DNA from 3 places in the Flectobacillus major DSM 103 genome. Region 2 is predicted to be linked to each of the others. Evidence: riboswitches for the same ligand, from Rfam matches in the RefSeq annotation. Region 2 holds a riboswitch; each other region holds the start of a gene.
The links. A riboswitch is a leader RNA that binds a small molecule or an ion and turns the genes downstream of it on or off. The one in region 2 is predicted to bind cobalamin.
Positions count from the first base shown of each region.

Region 1: it holds a riboswitch for cobalamin, as region 2 does, so the genes downstream of both, metE (5-methyltetrahydropteroyltriglutamate--homocysteine S-methyltransferase) here and FLEMA_RS0108560 (TonB-dependent receptor plug domain-containing protein) in region 2, are expected to answer to the same signal.
Region 3: it holds a riboswitch for cobalamin, as region 2 does, so the genes downstream of both, FLEMA_RS73550 (TonB-dependent receptor plug domain-containing protein) here and FLEMA_RS0108560 (TonB-dependent receptor plug domain-containing protein) in region 2, are expected to answer to the same signal.

Region 1 covers NZ_KE386491.1:1,770,435-1,776,936, reverse strand. The annotation lists gene FLEMA_RS0109300 (ABC transporter permease) at 1-324, shown strand, start outside; gene FLEMA_RS68060 (VOC family protein) at 464-1,165, shown strand; gene FLEMA_RS0109290 (GNAT family N-acetyltransferase) at 1,184-1,714, shown strand; gene metE (5-methyltetrahydropteroyltriglutamate--homocysteine S-methyltransferase) at 1,743-4,100, opposite strand; cobalamin riboswitch at 4,289-4,486, opposite strand; gene FLEMA_RS0109275 (50S ribosomal protein L25/general stress protein Ctc) at 4,727-5,293, opposite strand; gene FLEMA_RS0109270 (ribose-phosphate pyrophosphokinase) at 5,378-6,319, opposite strand.
Region 2 covers NZ_KE386491.1:1,636,383-1,642,884, reverse strand. The annotation lists gene FLEMA_RS0108580 (Dph6-related ATP pyrophosphatase) at 1-62, opposite strand, end outside; gene FLEMA_RS0108575 (bifunctional adenosylcobinamide kinase/adenosylcobinamide-phosphate guanylyltransferase) at 49-564, opposite strand; gene FLEMA_RS0108570 (ABC transporter substrate-binding protein) at 618-1,553, opposite strand; gene FLEMA_RS0108565 (DUF6580 family putative transport protein) at 1,663-2,253, opposite strand; gene FLEMA_RS0108560 (TonB-dependent receptor plug domain-containing protein) at 2,477-4,444, opposite strand; cobalamin riboswitch at 4,680-4,884, opposite strand; gene FLEMA_RS0108550 (GH92 family glycosyl hydrolase) at 5,321-6,502, shown strand, end outside.
Region 3 covers NZ_KE386491.1:4,522,009-4,528,510, reverse strand. The annotation lists gene FLEMA_RS73575 (MGH1-like glycoside hydrolase domain-containing protein) at 1-67, opposite strand, end outside; gene FLEMA_RS73570 (hypothetical protein) at 289-657, opposite strand; gene FLEMA_RS73565 (PAS domain-containing protein) at 893-1,411, opposite strand; gene FLEMA_RS77375 (cysteine-rich CWC family protein) at 1,425-1,634, opposite strand; gene FLEMA_RS73555 (Dph6-related ATP pyrophosphatase) at 1,621-2,274, opposite strand; gene FLEMA_RS73550 (TonB-dependent receptor plug domain-containing protein) at 2,443-4,416, opposite strand; cobalamin riboswitch at 4,547-4,758, opposite strand; gene FLEMA_RS0150605 (GSCFA domain-containing protein) at 4,845-5,807, shown strand; gene FLEMA_RS73545 (DUF4136 domain-containing protein) at 5,897-6,433, opposite strand.

The DNA of each region.
Region 1 (6,502 bases), 130 kb from region 2:
GCTATATACCTATTGGCGGTATTGGGTATTGGGTTACTGGTTTCCAACTTTTCGGATACCCAACAGCAAGCCATGTTTATTTCGTTTTTCCTGATTATGGTATTTGTGCTTATGGGAGGCTTATATACCTCTATAGATGGTATGCCCCAGTGGGCTAAAATCATCACAAAATTCAATCCTGTAGCCTATTTTATCGAAGTGATGCGATTGGTGGTTATCAAAGGGTCGGGCTTAAAAGAAATAAAGGAGCATCTTTTGGCTATTATGGGCTTTGCTACAGTATTTAATGGGCTGGCAATTTGGACCTATCGAAAACAGGTATAATGACCAGTATTTTGGGAATATTTAAGTAAAATATAGTAATAATAGACTTAATTAAAGAGCCTTTCTTCAAAAATGGACAAAACATTATATTGCTGTGTTATGATAATACATCCAATAATAAATTTGTTCCATTAAAAGTATGAAGATTTTAAAACTCTCTTTAAGCACTCAGGATCTCGAAGCAACCAAAACGTTTTACCATACCATTTTAGGGTTGCCTATTGTAACAGAAAATAGCGATTATATTGCATTTCGGGCAGGAATTACCACAATAGGTTTTCAGCTATCGCCATTTCTCGACAATACGCCTGTGTATCATTTTGCCTTTAATATTCACCCCAACCAACTTGAACAAGCTTTTGATTGGGTGGCTGCTCGGATGCCTCTGATTGAAATTACCCCTAACCAAAAAGTTTCTAATTTTGCCACTTGGCATGCAAAATCGTTTTATTTTTATGACAATAATCAAAATATCGTTGAGTTTATTGCTAGGTTTGATTTAGCCCCAAGTCATGAAAATGAGTTTTCTGGCAATCAGGTAATAGCTGTAAGCGAAGTAGGCTTTGCCGTCGACAATGTAAAGGCCACTACAACAAGCCTTATTACAAATTATCGCCTTAATTATTTTGCTAAACAAGCTCCCCTACCCGATTTTGCAGCTTTGGGCAATGATGAAGGTTTATTGATTTTTGCCCAAACAGGACGAAATTGGTTTCCAACATCAACACCAGCAACAGAACAATGGACAGAGGTTGTAGTTGAGGTAGAAAATCAGGTTTTTTCTATCAAATACGACGCAGCATTTAGTGTTGAAAAAAGTTTTTATAATGGGGCTATTTAAGTGGCGTCCTGATATACTATGAAACCAATTATTGAGACCGAACGGTTTATTATCCGTGAAATACTCCCTATAGATGCCGAGGGGATGTTCTTACTCGACTCCGACCCCGAAGTGGTAAAGTATGTTGGGCATCCGCCATTAAGCAACATTCAGCAAAGTGTCGATGTAATAGCATTTATCCGAAAACAATATCAAACCAACGGAATAGGACGCTGGGCGGTAATACTCAAAGCTGATAATACTTTTGTTGGCTGGGCAGGCTTAAAACTGGTAACAGAAAGCACCAATCACCATATCAATTATTATGATTTGGGCTATCGCTTTCAACAAGCTCACTGGGGCAAGGGCTATGCCACTGAGGTATGTAGGGCTATTATTGATTATGCTTTTCAGCAAATGCAACTCCACGAAATATTTGCGATTACTGATGTAGACAATGCCGCTTCACGACATATTCTTGAAAAATTGGGCTTTCAATTCAAAGAGATTTTCAGCTTTGACGACAGCCCAACCACTTGGTATCACTTAACCTCCTCAACAGGCCAATAGGCTTTTGAGGAGGCTAAGTAACTATCTTTTATAACGAAAAGCCATCATAGTCGGCTACCGACTGAGTTGAACCATGCAATTCACGCAGGTTTTCGCTTGCAGCAACCATGTTTTTCAATGCTTTTTCAGTTTCTTCCCAATGTCTGGTTTTCAAACCACAATCTGGATTAACCCACAAATTTCTTGCAGGAATTACTTCTAGGGCCTTCTTCAACAAAATTTCCATTTCGGTTACACTTGGTACACGTGGCGAATGAATATCATAAACCCCAGGACCAATTTCGTTAGGATATTTGAATTCGGCAAAGGCATCTAATAGCTCCATCTGTGAACGAGACGTTTCTATCGTAATCACATCGGCATCCAAGGCTGCAATATGTTCGATAATATCGTTAAACTCAGAATAGCACATGTGAGTATGAATCTGAGTTTCGTTTCTTACCCCCGAAGCACTCAAACGGAAAGCATTAACAGCCCAGTTCAAATAAGCTTCGGCATTGGCTTTTCGCAATGGCAAGCCCTCACGAATGGCAGGTTCATCTATCTGAATAATTTTGATACCTTCTTTTTCCAAATCTACTACTTCATCACGAATCGCCAAGGCAATCTGATACGCTGTATCTTTTCTAGGCTGGTCGTCTCTTACAAACGACCATTGTAAAATCGTAATAGGCCCAGTAAGCATTCCTTTTACATATTTCTGTGTTTTGGATTGTGCAAAAGTCGACCACTGTACTGTCATTGGTACAGGACGTTCTACATCGCCATAAATTACAGGAGGTTTTACACAACGGCTTCCGTAGCTTTGAACCCAACCATTTTGGGTAAATACATAGCCAGAAAGCTGTTCGCCAAAGTATTCGACCATATCGTTACGCTCAAATTCGCCATGAACCAATACATCCAAACCGATTTCTTCTTGCCACTCAATCGACAGGGCAATAGCATCCTCTATTTGCTTCACGTAGTTTTCATGCGAAATTTCTCCTTTTTTATACCTTGCCCTTAACTGTCTAACATCGGCTGTTTGAGGAAACGAGCCAATCGTGGTAGTTGGAAACAAAGGTAAATTCAAGGTTTTTAATTGTATAGCCTGACGTTCGGCAAAGCTTTTTTCACGACTAAAATCGGCTTTCTGTACTGAGGCCACTCGCTGTTTTACGGCTGGGCGGTGAATCAAGGCCGACACTTTCCTACTTTCTACAGCTTGCTGATTTTCAAGCAATTGATTGGTGTATTCGGCAAAAGTTGATGCTCCTGACAATTTGCTTAATACCACTACCTCCGAAAGTTTTTGTTTGGCAAAAGCCATCCAGTTTTTGATTTCTAGACTCAAAACAGCTTCGTTTTTCTCTAAATCTAAATCACAAGGGCTATGCAATAACGAGCAAGAAGGAGCTAACAATACACGGTTTTCGCCCAATACTGTAACGGCATTTTCGATAAATCTGAGTGATTTTGTAAAATCATTTTTCCAGATATTTCGACCATCTACCAGACCTAACGATAAAAATTTTTCGGAAGCCACAAATGAATCAATAGCCAGAATATCAGACAATTGTGAAGGACAACGCACCAAGTCCAAATGAATACAATCAACAGGCAAGGCCACTGTTGTATGGATATTTTCGCCAGAACATTCAAAATATGTAGCAAGTAATATCTTTAAATGAGGTAATGCCTTACGGATTTTCTGATAAGCAACTTCAAAAGCCTCTCTTTCTTTTTGGGTCAAATCCATCACTAAAAATGGCTCGTCGAGCTGTACCCAAGTAGCCCCTCGGCTTTCTAGATCTTGTAAAATATCAATATAAACAGGCAAAAGCTGATCTAATAAATCTATTCGGCTAAAGCCTTCCTCTTTTTCTTTTCCAAGCAAAAGGTACGATACAGGCCCTACCAAAACAGGCTTGGTAAGAATACCCAACTGTTTGGCTTCTTCAAACTCAATAATAGCCTTTTCAGAATAGCGGTAAAACTTTTGATTTTTAACAAATTCGGGAACAATATAGTGGTAATTGGTATCAAACCACTTTGTCATTTCAGAAGCTACAATATCAACGCCCTCTTTTTGTACGCCACGAGCCATAGCAAAATAAATATCGAGTTCCTTACTCGATATTCCATCAATCAATACATGATAGCGTTCGGGAATCGCCCCTAACATCAGCGAAGTGTCCAAAACGTGGTCGTACAACGAAAAATCATTGCTTGGAATCAATTCGATACCAGCATTTTGCTGAATTTTCCAATTTTGTGTTCTTATTTGACGACTTACCAATGCTAATTCTTCTTTGGTAATAGTGCCAGCCCAGTATTGTTCAGAGGCACGTTTTAATTCTCTTTTGCTACCAATACGAGGATAGCCAAGGTTGTGAGTAATCATGTTGTAAAATGTTTAGAAATGAACAAAAACATTTTAGCACACGCCAATTCCTTCACCTAGTTTAATTGAAAGCCAGATTTTACTTACTTATTGGGCAAAAGCCTACCAGCCAAGCCTGAAGCGTGGTTATGGCATTCCGATAAAATAAGAAAAACCAATGCGTGTCCAATACTCTGTTCGTGAGAGTTTTGTCATTGAGAATATTAGCAAGTCTCCTGACTTATAACATCGTAACGCTCCTTCTCATTCTGAATAGAACAATGGATTCTTGCATACGATTTGTTCATGGCTGAACGGTTAATTACAGTAGCACGTCTGTTCGTGATTTTCACACGATTCCTTTTTCAATCAAAGCTGCCTTTGATACTAATATTCCGATTGATGTGTACCAAAAGGATACGACAAAGTTAGAAGAGTATAAAATACAATTTATATATATTCTGGTTTTTGTGTCAATTTTAGATATTTATACAAAAAAATAATTGATTAATAGATATTTTATCTTTACAAATACCATAAAATCCAAATTTTATAGAAAAACCATTTAGATAATACAACAAAAAACCGCCTCGAAAATACATTCGAGACGGCATTTTGAATATCTATCAGTTTGAAACTTTGGTGAATTAAGAGTTGATTTTTCCTCTCAATGCACGTGGGATATCGATAGTTGCCACTGGGTTTGAAGGGTTGTTCAAGATAGAAACACCTTCTACTTTCAATTTAGAAACTTTGATAGTTTGTCCCAAGTCTAAACCAGTGATGTCAGCTTCAACAAAATCAGGAATGTTTTCAGCAAGACCTTTCAAAGTTACTTTACGCAATTTTTGAACCATTTTACCCCCTTTTTGAACACCAGGAGCATTTCCGATTACTTTTACAGGAACATCGATTTTGATAGGCTTACCATCAACGATTTCCAAGAAATCTACGTTCAAAATACTTTCATTTACTGGGTGGAACTGAGCATCTTGCAAGATAGCACGACGGATTTCGCCTTCAATGTTCAATTCAACTTCCGCTACTTCGGGTGTGTAAATCAAGTCACGGAACAAAATCAATGGTACAGCAAAGTGTACTTGGTCTTTTCCACCATACAATACGCAAGGAGCTAAAGCTTCGTTACGCAAATCTTTTGCCGACTTAGTACCAAGGGTTTCTCTTCTGAAACCTACAATTTCAATCTTTCTCATTTGAGTGATATTATGTTACTAGCCTTTCACATGATAGCTATCTTCTAGTAACCGGTTAAAATAAATTTGCACCTCAGAATATTCTTAGTGCTTTATGAATAATGAACTGATAGACTCATGGTCACGGATTCTTCCGATGGCTTTGGCAAATAATTCAGCCACAGAAAGTACCTTAATTTTGTCGCATTCTTGTTGCAACGGAATAGTATTAGTTACTACTAATTCGGTTAATACCGAGTTGCTGATATTATCGTAGGCTTTTCCAGAAAGCACTGGGTGCGTTACGATAGCTCTTACAGATTTTGCACCTTTGTCCATAATTAACTGAGCAGCTTTACACATAGTTCCACCGGTATCAATTAAGTCATCGACCAACACTACATCTGCACCTGTTACATCACCAATCAATTGCATTGAAGCAACTTCGTTGGCACGTTTACGGTGTTTATCGCAAATTACCATATCGGCATTGAACGACTTGGCAACGTTACGAGTACGAACCACCCCACCCACATCGGGCGAAGCAAACAAAAGGTTTTGTAAACCTAGCGACTTCAAATAAGGAACAAAGATAGCTGTTCCTTCCAAATGGTCAACTGGAAAGTCGAAGAATCCTTGGATTTGTCCAGCGTGTAAATCAAGTGTCATAAGGCGGTCAGCACCTGCAGCAGTCAACAAATTGGCAATCAATTTGGCACCGATACCTACTCTTGGCTTGTCTTTGCGGTCTTGGCGAGAATACCCAAAATAAGGAATCACAACCGTAACATAGTGTGCCGAAGCACGACGAGCTGCGTCAATCATCAACAACAATTCCAACAGGTTATCGGCAGGTGGGAATGTTGACTGAATCAAGAAAACATCGCATCCTCTGATTGATTCATCAAAGCTCGGTGACATTTCACCGTCTGAAAATTTTTGTACTGTAGTTGAGCCTAATTCTTTTCCAAAATACTTTGCAATTTCTTTAGCTAAATATTCAGAAGAAGACCCTGAGAAAATTTTAACTTGATTTATGGAAGCCATTTTTATTGTGAGGAAAGAGTTATGCCCTAAGAAAAAAGTGCCTCTCCAAGCGAAAAAATCATCTTTAATCTTGGTATCATTTCTCTGTCGCCCGATTTAAAATTTTCCGCAAAAGTACGAAATTTACGCCATATTCTATACTCTTTTGCCAAGAGTTTTTTAAATTTTCCCAACAAAAATTCA
Region 2 (6,502 bases):
TAAAGGCTCAGAGCAGAATCTTTGCCCCCCGACCAGTTCATGATTGCATTATTTTTCTTCATTTTTTATCAAAACAGGAATACCACTTACCATTAATGTTACCTTTTGAGCCTTTGCCGCTAAATATTGATTTACCCAACCTTGTAAATCGGTAAATTTTCGTCCGATAGGCGTTTCGGCATGTACGCCCATCCCCAATTCGTTAGTAATAAAAATAAATGTACCTACTTTTTGAGTAAGCTCGTCTATTTGTTGCTTGGCCAATCTCAAACAAAGGTCTATATCATATTGATTATCGACAAAGAAATTGGTGAGCCAAAGCGTAGCACAATCTATCATCACCACCCGATTGTCGATAGCCAATTGAGCAATATTTTTTTCTTCTTCCCAAAGCGTCCATCGTTCATCACGGTCGTTGCGGTGTCGTTCTATGCGTTTTTCAAAGTCGCCGTCCCAGTGGCGAGCCGTAGCCAAATAAATAGGGCTATCAGAAAAAGATAAGGCAAGTTGTTGTCCGTAGCTACTTTTTCCGCTTCTGGCACCGCCAGTAATCATCCAAATCATAATAAGAAGCGATTTGTGAGTATGTTAAAATAAAATTTCTTAGCGATTGTATTTTATACGCTATAAGCCAAAGGCTTGTATTGGGTACATTTATGTTGTAAATGAGCTGGAATCTGAAATAACTCAGGGTGAAAAATCGCTGCCAGCACTTCTATACCATCGACCAACGTAGAGGCACTTGGTTGTGTAAACATGTCATAATCAGCAATAAATACCTTTTGGTTTTTGACAGCCTGCAGGTCATTCCAACCTTCCTGAGCTTCTAGCAAACTTATTTCTTCGTAAGTACGAGCAATATCAAACCCACACGGGGCAATCACCAATATTTCGGGGTCATAAAGTTTGAATTTTTCCCAAGCAGTTACAATACTATATCCAGCAGGATTACTTAGCATATCTACACCACCCGCAAAAGCAATCTGGTAAGGAATCCAGTGTCCGCAATTATAGATTGGCTGAATCCATTCCATAAGGCTTATTCTTCTCAAAGGAGCTTTGTTTGCTCTGAGGGTATCTATTACTTTATCAATTCTTCTATTTAATCCTGCCAAATAATGGTAAGCGGCTTCTTCTTGGCCCAATGCCGTTGCAACCTGAACAGCACAATCAAATACATCTCGTAGGTTTTTAGGAGTCAGGGCTACCAACTGAGGCTGTTTGGCCAATTGGGCTACCGCTGCCGAAGTACATACGGTATCTATTTGACAAACTTCGCAAACGTCTTGTGTAAAAATCACATCTGGAGCGGCCTTTTCGAGTCGCTCTTGTTCTACATAATATAAACTTCGACCTTCTGCCTTATAGGCCGAAAACACTTTGTCTATTTCCTCGCTTGTAAAATGGTTATCTTCCAAAACACAGCGAACAATAATGGGTTTTTCTTGTCGAGAAAGGGGGCTACACTCAAATGTGACACCATACAATAGGTTTTGCAGGTTCATGTCATAAATCATTTGGGTAGCAGCGGGCAAAAAAGAACATGCTTTCATAAACCAACGTTTGAAAATATGAGTGAGCTTTTGGAAATAGTAAAAATGCTGAGGAGACACTCCTCAGCATAGATTTTATTAGGTATAAATTATGATACTAGACTGCTACTTATGCTAATACAGCTTTAGGATAATACACTTTGGCATATTCTACAGCACCAAACATAATAGCACTATAGAATAACGTTCCCATCAAAAAGTTTTTGAGAAAAGGTAAACCCTGTACATAGCATTGTACCAAGCCTTGCCAATCTCTCGACAATGGCCCTCCTGTACGGAGGTCTGTTCCGCCTCCTATCCAAACCGTTAAATCGGCCAATAGCCAGTGGCTCAACGATGCCACAATAGCAGCTACCAATACATTTTTGAAGGTTACTTTTTGAATAATCCATGAGCCCAAAAATACAATCAATGCAAAAATGCCATAAATCCAATACCACCCACTGTACATTACACCGTATTTTCCTTCAAAAATAAAATTATTAATTACCAAGTCCGAAATAAGTAGTGTAAGTATGGGAAACAAAAATGCTTTCCACTTTTGTGAAAAATACGCTCCTCCAAATAAGCCCATTGCCCCAATCGGCGTAAAGTTGCTTAAAGGATGAATACATGACGAGTTGATAAGCCGCATAGAAGCTACCATAACGATAATAGCTAGTAAAACAGACATTTTTGGATTTAATTGCGATTTTTGCATGGTTGTATCTTTATTTTTAATAACAAAATGGATTTTAAAAACTCCCTTTGCTTGCACAAAGGGAGTCGAAAAAGTATCGTTGTGTGCCACACCTTTTACTTTTTCTGATAGGAATAGAGGTAAAAACAAGTATTATTTTTATGTTGTTAACAACTCAATAGGTTTCGAGGCAAACAGCAAGGGCAATACTTTATTTTCTTTAGTTTTCATAGCAACTGGTATGTTAGAACTGATACGAAGCTCCAATCATAAAGTTGCGGCGGCGTGTGTTATAGCCTGGAATATCGTAATATTCCTTATTGGTAATATTTTTTATATCTAAAAACACTTTCAAACTATTGTTGAAGCGGTATTCTTGGTAAACATCTACAGTGGTATACGAGCCTAAGGTTACAGCAGCGTCGTCGTAAGGCCCACTAGCGGCTTTACTAACTGAACGAACAGATGCCTGTGCCGACCAGCTTTTCAAGATTTGATACGATAGCGATGCGTTGAATGAGTGCTTCGGACGACGGAACAAATTAGCATAAGTAGTATCTTTACCTGAAGTCATTCTTGCCAAAACCTTTCCATCTACATACGTATAATTGGCTATAAGAGTAGCTTTTCCAATTGAGTACTGTCCGTCAACCTCCAAGCCATGGTCTTTTTGTTCGTTGAAATTCACATATCGTCCCCAAGGGTCTTGATTGATAGAAATATAGGCAATGACATCTTTTACTTTTCTGTCAAAATACACCACTCTGACATTTCCACGATGGTCGCTGGTAAAAAACTGCGAACCAAATTCTATCGTTTTACCTACTTCTGGTTTCAAGTCGGGCGTACCATAAGGCGAAAACAATTGGTACAAAGAAGGGGCTTTGAAGCTAGATGAATACGTACCAAACACCTTGAGCTGATTAGCTACTAAAATGTATGGGTTGATATTATAAGTAAAGTTATCGCCATAAATAGAGTGATTATTGTAACGACCGCCAAGCTCTGCCCCAAAAATGCCTAGGTTTTTGAACGTCAATGAAGAATAGCCACTAAATAATTTGATTTTGGCCGTTGAAGAATTAATTGCAGGGCTTTCGTAAGGGCCATAAGCACTGATAGACAAATACGTTTGGTCGGTATTTTGCCAACGGTTTTCGGCTCCTACCAACAATTCTACATGGTTGTTAAGTCCAAAATTGGCATACGCTTCTAGCAATTGAGCATTACCCTTATAAAAACCATCCGAGAATTTATTAAAAGCATCTTTTTCTACATGAACAGAATCGTCGAGATACTTTCTTTCAGTAGTATTTTGGTTATAGTTTACAGTAAGCTTTCCTTTGCCCAACTCATACACCAAACCACCGCCCCACAATACGTTTTTGCTTGTAAATGTATAATCTTTTTCGTCTTTAAAAGCCCCTGCATCTAAGTCTGTTTTATAACGATTAAATGCCCCATTAAGCTTTAAAGTGAGTTTTTGAGTAAGTTGTTGCTCTACAAAAGCATTGAAATTATGCTGATTGATTCCATCACGGTCATAACCAGTAACTCCTGTAGGTTCTTTGGCAGCCGAAAAGCCCTTAGAAGTCAAATAGCCATATTGTACCGAATAGTTGGTTTTGTTGGCATGACCACTCAAGCCTACATTTCCTTTGTAGGTGTCGTAGCTTCCGCCTGCTACAGCAATATTGGCTTTAATTGGCTGAGTTTGTTGTTTGTGGGTAATAATATTGATAACCCCAGCAATAGCATCCGAACCGTACAAGGTTGATTGGCCACCTTTAAGGATTTCGATACGCTCAACTTGGTCGAGAGGAATAAGGTTGATGTCAAAAGCATTTGACGAGCTAGAAGGATCGTAAATAGGCGTTCCGTTCAACAAAATAAGGGTATAACCACTTCCTGCACCTCTTAGATAAATATCTTGGTTTGTTCCTAAATTATTTTGCGAACCAATTACGGTTAGGCCAACCTGCTGGTTGAGCAACTCACCGATGGTTTTGCCACTACTTTTTTGAATAATCTCAGGCGAAATAATAGTAACTACTTTACCTGTTTGCGACTGCTTTTGTGGGTATTTGCTAGTGGTTACTACCACTTCATCCAATAAGCTAGCGGGTTTTTCTTGTTGAGCCCAAGCCTGAGAAGCCTGCAAACCCAAAAGGACTAATGTACTGTTTTTGAAAAATTTTGACTGAATAAACATGAGAAATGGGAAATTCCATTTTTCTATTTTACCCGAAAAAAATCATTCTTTCGACCAAACGATTGGGATATTTGCTCCAAAACAGCCCCTAAAGGCATATTGTTAGCCCAAACCAATCCCTTCTGTCGGGAACTGAATTTATTGCGTTGTATCACTACGAAGTGATGATTTGTAAAAAAGAAAAAGTGAAACTAAATATGCGAACGCTCAACCTTTGCTCATCCTCCGTAAGCTCAAATCAAGAATGGTTTTGGCAGGTCTCCTGACTTCACTCGTCAAACCCGAACCTTCCCGAAAACGCTTCAGTGGTTATGAGGGATGAGTTGACAATAATGAGTGTTACAGTTGCGGGGACAGTTCTGGTTTTGCACCAGATTCCCTATTAAGCTTTGAGGTTTATCATGAAATAAACATAAAGCACCAGAAACTGTCGCAAAAGTACAAATGAATTATCACAAAAAAAAATAGCGTACACCTTTATAGGTTACGCTATCCAAACTACACCAAATATTATTATGATAACCACAAAGGTGGTTCTGTAAAGTCTTGTTTCAATTCGACAAAAGCACTTTAATAATGCAAATTTGAGTATAAATAGTTAGATATAAAATAAGTATTTATACTCAAAATCGTGTTTAAATAGCTATTTTTATTATTTGGTATTGGTTCTTAATGAGCACATTAAATTCAATTGTAAAGTAGTACTTCTCCAGGTTATTTTGCTGCTACAGGATTATTTATTAGCCCTGCCAGACACAGATGCTGATAAGCTTTTCAAATTATTCTCCTATATTTATCCTTTTGAATACCGATTGATAGGTTAGCATAATTTTATCTGAATAAATTATTTTCACCCTACTTGAAATTCTTTTAAAAATGTCCAATTTTCTTAGAAAAAACCAACTTTTAACCCTTTTTATTTTTGCTATTTTTGCTGTACCGCTCAAAGCCCAGTATGTTAGCAAAGTAACCGACCCCGTAGAATGGATTAACCCGCTGATGGGTACTGCATCAAAGCCAAGCCTTTCCACTGGAAATACCTACCCTGCAATTGCCTTGCCTTGGGGTATGAACTTTTGGATGCCACAAACTGGCAAAATGGGCGATGGATGGGCCTATACTTATGATGCCGACAAAATCAGGGGCTTTAAGCAAACGCATCAGCCTAGCCCGTGGATAAACGACTACGGCCAGTTTGCAATTATGCCTATTACAGGTAAAATTCGTTTTCAAGAAGACGAACGTGCTAGCTGGTTTTCGCACAAAGCAGAAGTATCAAAACCCTACTACTACAGCGTGTATTTGGCCGACCACGATGTTACTACCGAAATAGCCCCTACCGAGCGTGCGGCTTCGATGCGATTTACGTTTCCCAAATCTGATAGCTCGTATGTGGTTATCGATGCCCTCGACAAGGGTTCTTTTATCAAGATTATTCCTGAAAAAAATACTATTATTGGCTATACTACCAAAAATAGTGGAGGCGTACCCGATAATTTCAAAAACTATTTTATTATCCAATTTGACAAATCTTTTAGTTTTAAAGCCGTTTGGAAACCCAAAGAACTGTTGTCCAATACACTTACACTCAGCGACAACCACGTTGGGGCGGTTATTGGTTTTAAAACTAAATCTGGCGAAAAAGTACATGCTCGTATAGCTTCGTCGTTTATTAGTGCCGAACAAGCTGAACGTAATTTGCAGGAAATTGGCAACGACTCGTTCGATACCGTTAAGCAAAAAGCCAAAGATATTTGGAATAAAGCCCTTAGCCGTATGCTGGTAGAAGGCGGTAGCGTAGACCAAACCCGTACATTTTATTCGTGTTTGTACCGTACAATGCTTTTTCCTAGAAAATTCCATGAAATAGATGCCCAAGGAAAAGTAGTTCACTATAGCCCTTATAATGGAAAAATTTTGCCAGGCTATATGTTTACCGACAATGGTTTTTGGGATACTTTCCGGGCAGTATTTCCTTTCTTCAACCTGATGCACCCTACCCTAAATTCACAAATTATGGAAGGCTTGGCCAATGCTTACAAAGAAAGTGGCTTTTTG
Region 3 (6,502 bases), 2.9 Mb from region 2:
TCCATCCTTTGTTGTCGGAACGTGTTTTTAATCTTAGTTTTTCTGCACTTACTACTGTTTTACTCATAATTTTAAAAGGGATAATACCAGCTCCTCTCTTTTATGAAAAAGCTAGTGGTTTTATGGCATAATTTGATTAGTCTTCAAACATTTGCGGTATCAGCACAACCTATTTGCAAAACATTGCATTGAAGATCAAAGTTAAAAAAAATGCCCCAACCTTTGATAGATTGAAGGAAGGAAAAGCGTAATTCTTTACTCTTTTTCCTTGCAATTAAGCATAATTACTTACTTTGTAGATGGTGTGCGTCTACGAAAAATATGCAAAATAAAGGTTTTTCCTTCCTTAATTTCTTCGTAAGTATCTACCAAATCCCACCCATTTTTATCTAACAAATTGAATATTTCTACTTTACTTTTAAAAAACAGAGGCTTTCTGTCGGCATCGGTTACTTCCTGTTCCCTAGACGATTCGCCTTGGCCATAATCCAAGAATACCGAAAGGCGTGTAGCTAACCATGCCTTCTCGGCCTTCAAGGCAATATAATTCATACCTCGTAAACTAGCCAATGGCTTGCCATTAACATATACTTGTTGGGCCTTTAACATATTGCCAACGCCTAAAAAGAGCAATAACATTAAGATTATATTTTTCATTATAGTTAAATTAAGTGATACTATATTTAATCTACAATTTACAACAATAATCTTTTTTTTCTATCACTTGCTGAATATATTAGATATAAAAAAAGACCGAACGTATCAGGGGGCGTTCGGTCTTTTGCTCTGTTAAAGTTTACAATTCGATAGCATGAGATGAATTATTAACTTGTTGCAAAAATAGTTATAATTACTTAAAAACAAAATAAGTACTAATACTTATTGTACCTATCTATACCTCAATTGCTTCTTCAAATGCTATAAAATTTACTAGTTGGTTATCTCTGTTGAAAATCGGCTCGATGGTTACATAACACAAATACGCTTCTCCATTTTTTCGATAGTTGATAATTTCTCCAGAAAAGGTTTTTTGTGCTGCAATACTCTGCCTTATTTGGTTTCTAACATCTTGCCTTGTTTCTTTTCCTTGCAAAAATTTGGGTGTTTTATCTAAAGCTTCTATAGCCTGATAGCCTGTCATACTTACAAAGCCGTTGTTGACCCACTGAATTTTTTGGTGAATATCTGTTATAACAATAGCATGGCTAGGATTTTGGATAAATTCTCGGAATGAATATAGGTCAAAATTCCAGTGATATGTTTTGTATTTCTTCACAATACAATCGTATTCAAGCAGTATATCTTCTCTCAGCTTTGCAGGGCGACGCATAAATTCAAGACCAATCATTAATGGAAAAGTACGATTTACCTCCACAAAGGTGTCACACGAAGATTTTGTACTTAAACACATGGTATTCGGGGATTCAAAGGGTTAAAATATTTCTTTTTAATTTTTCTATACAATTATTACACAAGCATTGCCCTTGGTATCGTTCTAAGGTAATTTTTCGGATAATCTGGGTTTCTTCGTAGCTAAGATGTACTTTTTGACATTCACAAGAGGCTATTTCATCTACTTTACATTCAAGCCCTTGCTGACAATGTGGGCATTGGTTGGGCTTAGTTGTATCCATCTAACAGTTGTAACTCTAAAAAGTGATAATTGTTATGACTAAGTAGTTTTACGGGCTCTACGTTTATGGTTTGCTGAAATAATGGACAGTCTAACACAAGGGTATGAAACTCGCCATTTTCGCCACAAACATCTACTCCTTTTCTTTCTAGTTCGAGCAGGGTTTGTTCGTTAAGAGTTTTTCCCAAAAAGCAAGATCCCAATTGGGCATTACAAGAAACAATAATGGCTTTTAGCCCCGAATCTATCATTTTAAATACCAATTCTTTACGGTCTTGTTGCCATAGTGGCAAGTGGCCCTGAATATTGGCTTCATTACAAACCATTTCTTCCCAAGCTCTATGGGACTCCAAGTCAATATCGCCAAAAACAGCATCGGTCAAATTATATTGTTTGGTAAGTTGCTGTAACTGATGGATATACTTGGCTGTGTATTCGTCCCAAGTTGTTTCGATAAAGGCTATATCACATCCGATTGCTCTTGCCTGAGCCATTAGTATTTCTTTAGATAACCCATGCGATCTAGACCTGTCGCCTCGTTCATTGAGTGTATTGAGCAATACCTTTGGCTTGGTGGGCATTTGCATTAGGGCAAAGCACGAGTCTTTTCCACCCGACCAAGAACATATTAAATTCATCATACTAATATTTTTATTAACAAGTAAGTATGTAGATAGCAAGGCATATTTTTGATTTTAAAGACTCACTATCTATAATATTTATAAAACAAGTTTAATAAGAATTGGCAAGTATTCATAATCTACACACTCTTTTCTGTATCATATCGATTTGACGTTCAATCAACCCACTCATTTACTCAGGTTGATACTCAGCCCTACTGTAGCATTGAATTTTCGGGATTGGTAGCCTGTAACTTCTACAAAGCTTGTGTCAAATACATTTCTGACATCGGCAAAGATTTTCCAATTTTTATCAAATTTATATTCGGCATAAAGGTCGAGTAGATGGTAGGCTTTCAAATCTAGGCTCACAACCTTAAATACATCGTTGTCATAATAGTTATCTTTTCGTTTGCCAATCATTCGAACCGTAGCGTTGATAACTAACTTAGAAGAAAGCTGATGCCCCAACACAATATTCATTGCATTGTTGGGTCTACGAATTAGGTTTTGGTATGTTGTATCTTTGCCCGAAGCCAATCGAGTTGTTAATTCGCCTATTTGATGTGTATAATTGGCCGACAAGCTCCATTTTCGCCATTGTGCCTTGGCATCTAATTCTAAGCCACGGCTCGATTGTTGATTAAAATTAATATACTGTCCATAAGGGTCAACATTGATAGATTGAAAAATAATCACATCGTTTACTTTGGTATTAAAATAAACCGCTCTGATATAACTTTTTTGGTCTTTGCTAAATAGCTGTACACCAGCTTCCAATGTTGTCGACTTTTCGGGTTTTAAATCCAAGTTACCATAAGGAGAATACAGTTGGTAAAGCGTTGGAGCTTTGAAGCTCGACGAAATATTGGTTAGTACTTTTACTTGCTGATTTAGTAGAATATATGGATTGATAGTATAGGTAAAATTAGTACCATACAATGAATGTTTGTTATAACGCCCTCCTATTTCGGCCCCAAAAATCCCTAATTGGGTTAGTGATAACGACGAATAGGCACTCCAGATATTGATTTTAGCCAAATCATCAGATAGTTCGGGTTGCTGGTAAGGCCCATATTCACTTACCGAAAAATAGCTTTCATTCATATTTTGTCGGCGGTAATCTGTACCAATCAACAAATTGGCTTTTTTCGTGAGGTTCAACGAGGTATATAATTCAAAAAAATTGGTTTTGGCTTGGTAAATACTTTTCGAATATTTGTCAAAAGCATCGGGAGCTACAAAGCTAGAGTCGTTGATATAGCTTCTTTTGATGGTATTGAGATGTGTATTAAAATACCATGTTAGGGATTTTAAAGCATAAATAGCTCCAATTCCTAACTGGTCACTTTTGCTGGTGGCCACAAAATCTTTGTCGTCGCTAAATGACCCATTGTCGATGTCGGCACGATAGGTTTCATGGGTATAATATATTTTTGAGCTAAATTGTTCTGTCCATTTTTGATTAGACTGTACCCTAAAAGCATCCTGATTAAAGCTATCTTTTTCATTGGTATTTTCGCCCGTTTTGGTAGAAGCTTGCGAAAATCCCTTTGAATATAACTTGGTATAGTTGACCGAATAATCTAGTTTTTTTGACAATGCACCGTCGATACTCAAAGCCCCTTTCCAAGTTCCAAAACTCCCTGCTGTCAGATTAGCCCCAACGGCATAACTTTTATCGGTATTTTTTTTGCGAATAATATTGACTACCCCCGCCACAGCATCCGAGCCATACAAAGTAGACTGCCCTCCTTTTAGGATTTCGATTCGCTCTATTTGGTCGATTGATACCAAATTCAAATCAAAATAGTTGCCAATAGTCGAAGGGTCGTTGAGGGGTACGCCATCTATCAAAACAAGAGCATACCCATTACTCATTCCTCGTATGCTAATTTCTTGATTTGAACCCAAGCTCTGCTGCGAGCCAACCACCTGCAAGCCCCCTTGCTGATTAAGTAATTCGGTGAGGGTTTTACCGCTATTTCTTTCCAATATCTCCTTACTAATTACTGTCAATACCTTCCCTGTTTGTATCTGTTTTTGAGATACCTTATTGGCTGTAACTATTACTTCGTCGAGGTTTTGATTGGCTTGTTCTTGGGCTATTGCTGCCGATACAAAACAAAAAATACAAGAAAGAACACCTAAAAATTTAAACATTGAATGATTATATTGCTTTTCACATGTTTTTGTTGGAATTAATACATAGGTATACTCCAGAAACAAAAGTATTTTGTGAAAAATGAAAAGAAAAGCGAACGCTCGGACAGGATTCATCCACCGTAAATCATCCCAAGAATAGACCAAGGTAGGTCTCCTGACTTATTTCATCGATTTCCAGCCTTCCCGCCTACAAATTTGGCAGTGGCAATGAGGAATGAATTCGACTTTTGTATGAAACTTACAGTTGCGGGGACAGTCCAGGTTTTGCACCTAATTCCCTATTAAGCTTTGAAACTTCGTAGCAATGAAGCATAAAGCACCTTAATCTAATACAAAGGTAATTAATTTGAATAAGCAAACACTAACATCCATGCAGGTCTATTTGCTAAGTATCTATATTTGTAGCTCAATTATCAAACACAATCATGGAATTCAGAACCAATATCAAGCTCAAGAAATCGGCCAATCAACTTTCATTGCAGTCGCGTGTGCTAACAATCGGCTCGTGTTTTGCCGAAGTCGTTGGAAATCAATTGAGCCATTACAAAATACAGACACAGGTCAATCCTTTTGGTACTTTGTTCAATCCTATGTCTATTTTCAAATTACTCAATAAGCAATACACACAGGCCGACGAGCGGTTATTTGTCCAGCATTCGCAAACTTGGTTTCATTATGACTTTCATTCGCAGTTTTTTGGTTCTACACAAGAAGAACTACGCACCCAACTAAATACTTTTTTGAGCCATCAATCCTTAGCTCAGTACGACTACCTGTTGATTACTTTTGGTACATCGTTTGTTTACAAAATGTTGACATACCCGACGTATGTGGCCAACTGCCACAAAATGCCAGCCTCATTATTTGAAAAAGACCTCCTTAGTGTCAAGAGTATCTGTAAAGGTTTTGCCGAGCTTAACCAACAGTTATTGGCTATCAATCCTGATCTAAAGATTATCATTACGGTGTCGCCTGTTCGACATACCAAAGACGGTATTCCCGAAAATCAACTATCAAAATCTATCCTCCGAACAGCCTGTCATTACTTGAGTACCGACTACCCTAATGTTGAATATTTCCCTTCTTACGAAATAATGATGGACGATTTGCGTGATTATCGTTTTTATAAAGCCGATATGATTCATCCTAATGAAGTAGCTGAGCAGTATATTTTTGAGCAGTTTGCGAAGGTTTATTTCAATGAAGAGCTTCACAAATTTGTACCAAAATGGCAGCAAATTCAGCGAGCTTTAGCTCATAAGCCTTTCAATAGCCAGTCTGAGGCTCATCAAAAATTTCTTAAAAATCTTCTTGATGAACTTAACTCGATAAGTCATTTGGTAGATATTTCTTTGGAGAAATACATGGTAGAAAAACAGCTATTATAAATGCCAAAAAAAACCCCAACGGATGGTTGGGGTTATCAGAGCTTCAAAGTTAAATAGTTATGCGAGATTTAGTTGAGTAAAAACTGGTACTAATTACGTAAAGCCACATATTGATGAGCCCTTACGGTATAATTGTTAAAAATTGCTCTGGTAATATTTTTTAAGGTTTTATCCTCTAATTTTCTGCCTTTAAAAACCTCCGAGGCATAGCCTGTCCAAAAGGTTTTTTGTGTATTTTGGTCAATTAAATTAATAATAATAATTCCATTTCTAAGCTTTCGACGATGCAGTTCTGAACTTTCTGCTGATTGCAACAAACCATTGTACACTTTTGTAACTTCTGGTAGTTTGATATTCTTATCGAACACTGAGTAGGCTATCAAAACATCTGCATTTTGGGTAGATTCTATATAACCTCTTAGCTTCATTTGCTTTTCTATTTCATCTTCAATCATTGAAGCATTGGGCAATGTAGCCACAGAAGAAGTGTTTTGAACTACTGTAAATGTTCGATAATCTTCATGTTTTTCAAGAAAATCTTTATTCGCCTTAACAGAAACTATTTCCCGAGTACACGATGTGCTCAAAAGCCCAGCAAATAATGCCGTAACTATGATGCGCTTCATTTTTAAGATTGTTTTTGGATGTTAGCCAATTGCTTAGCTGTTACAAATGTAATAGCTTTTTCAGAATAA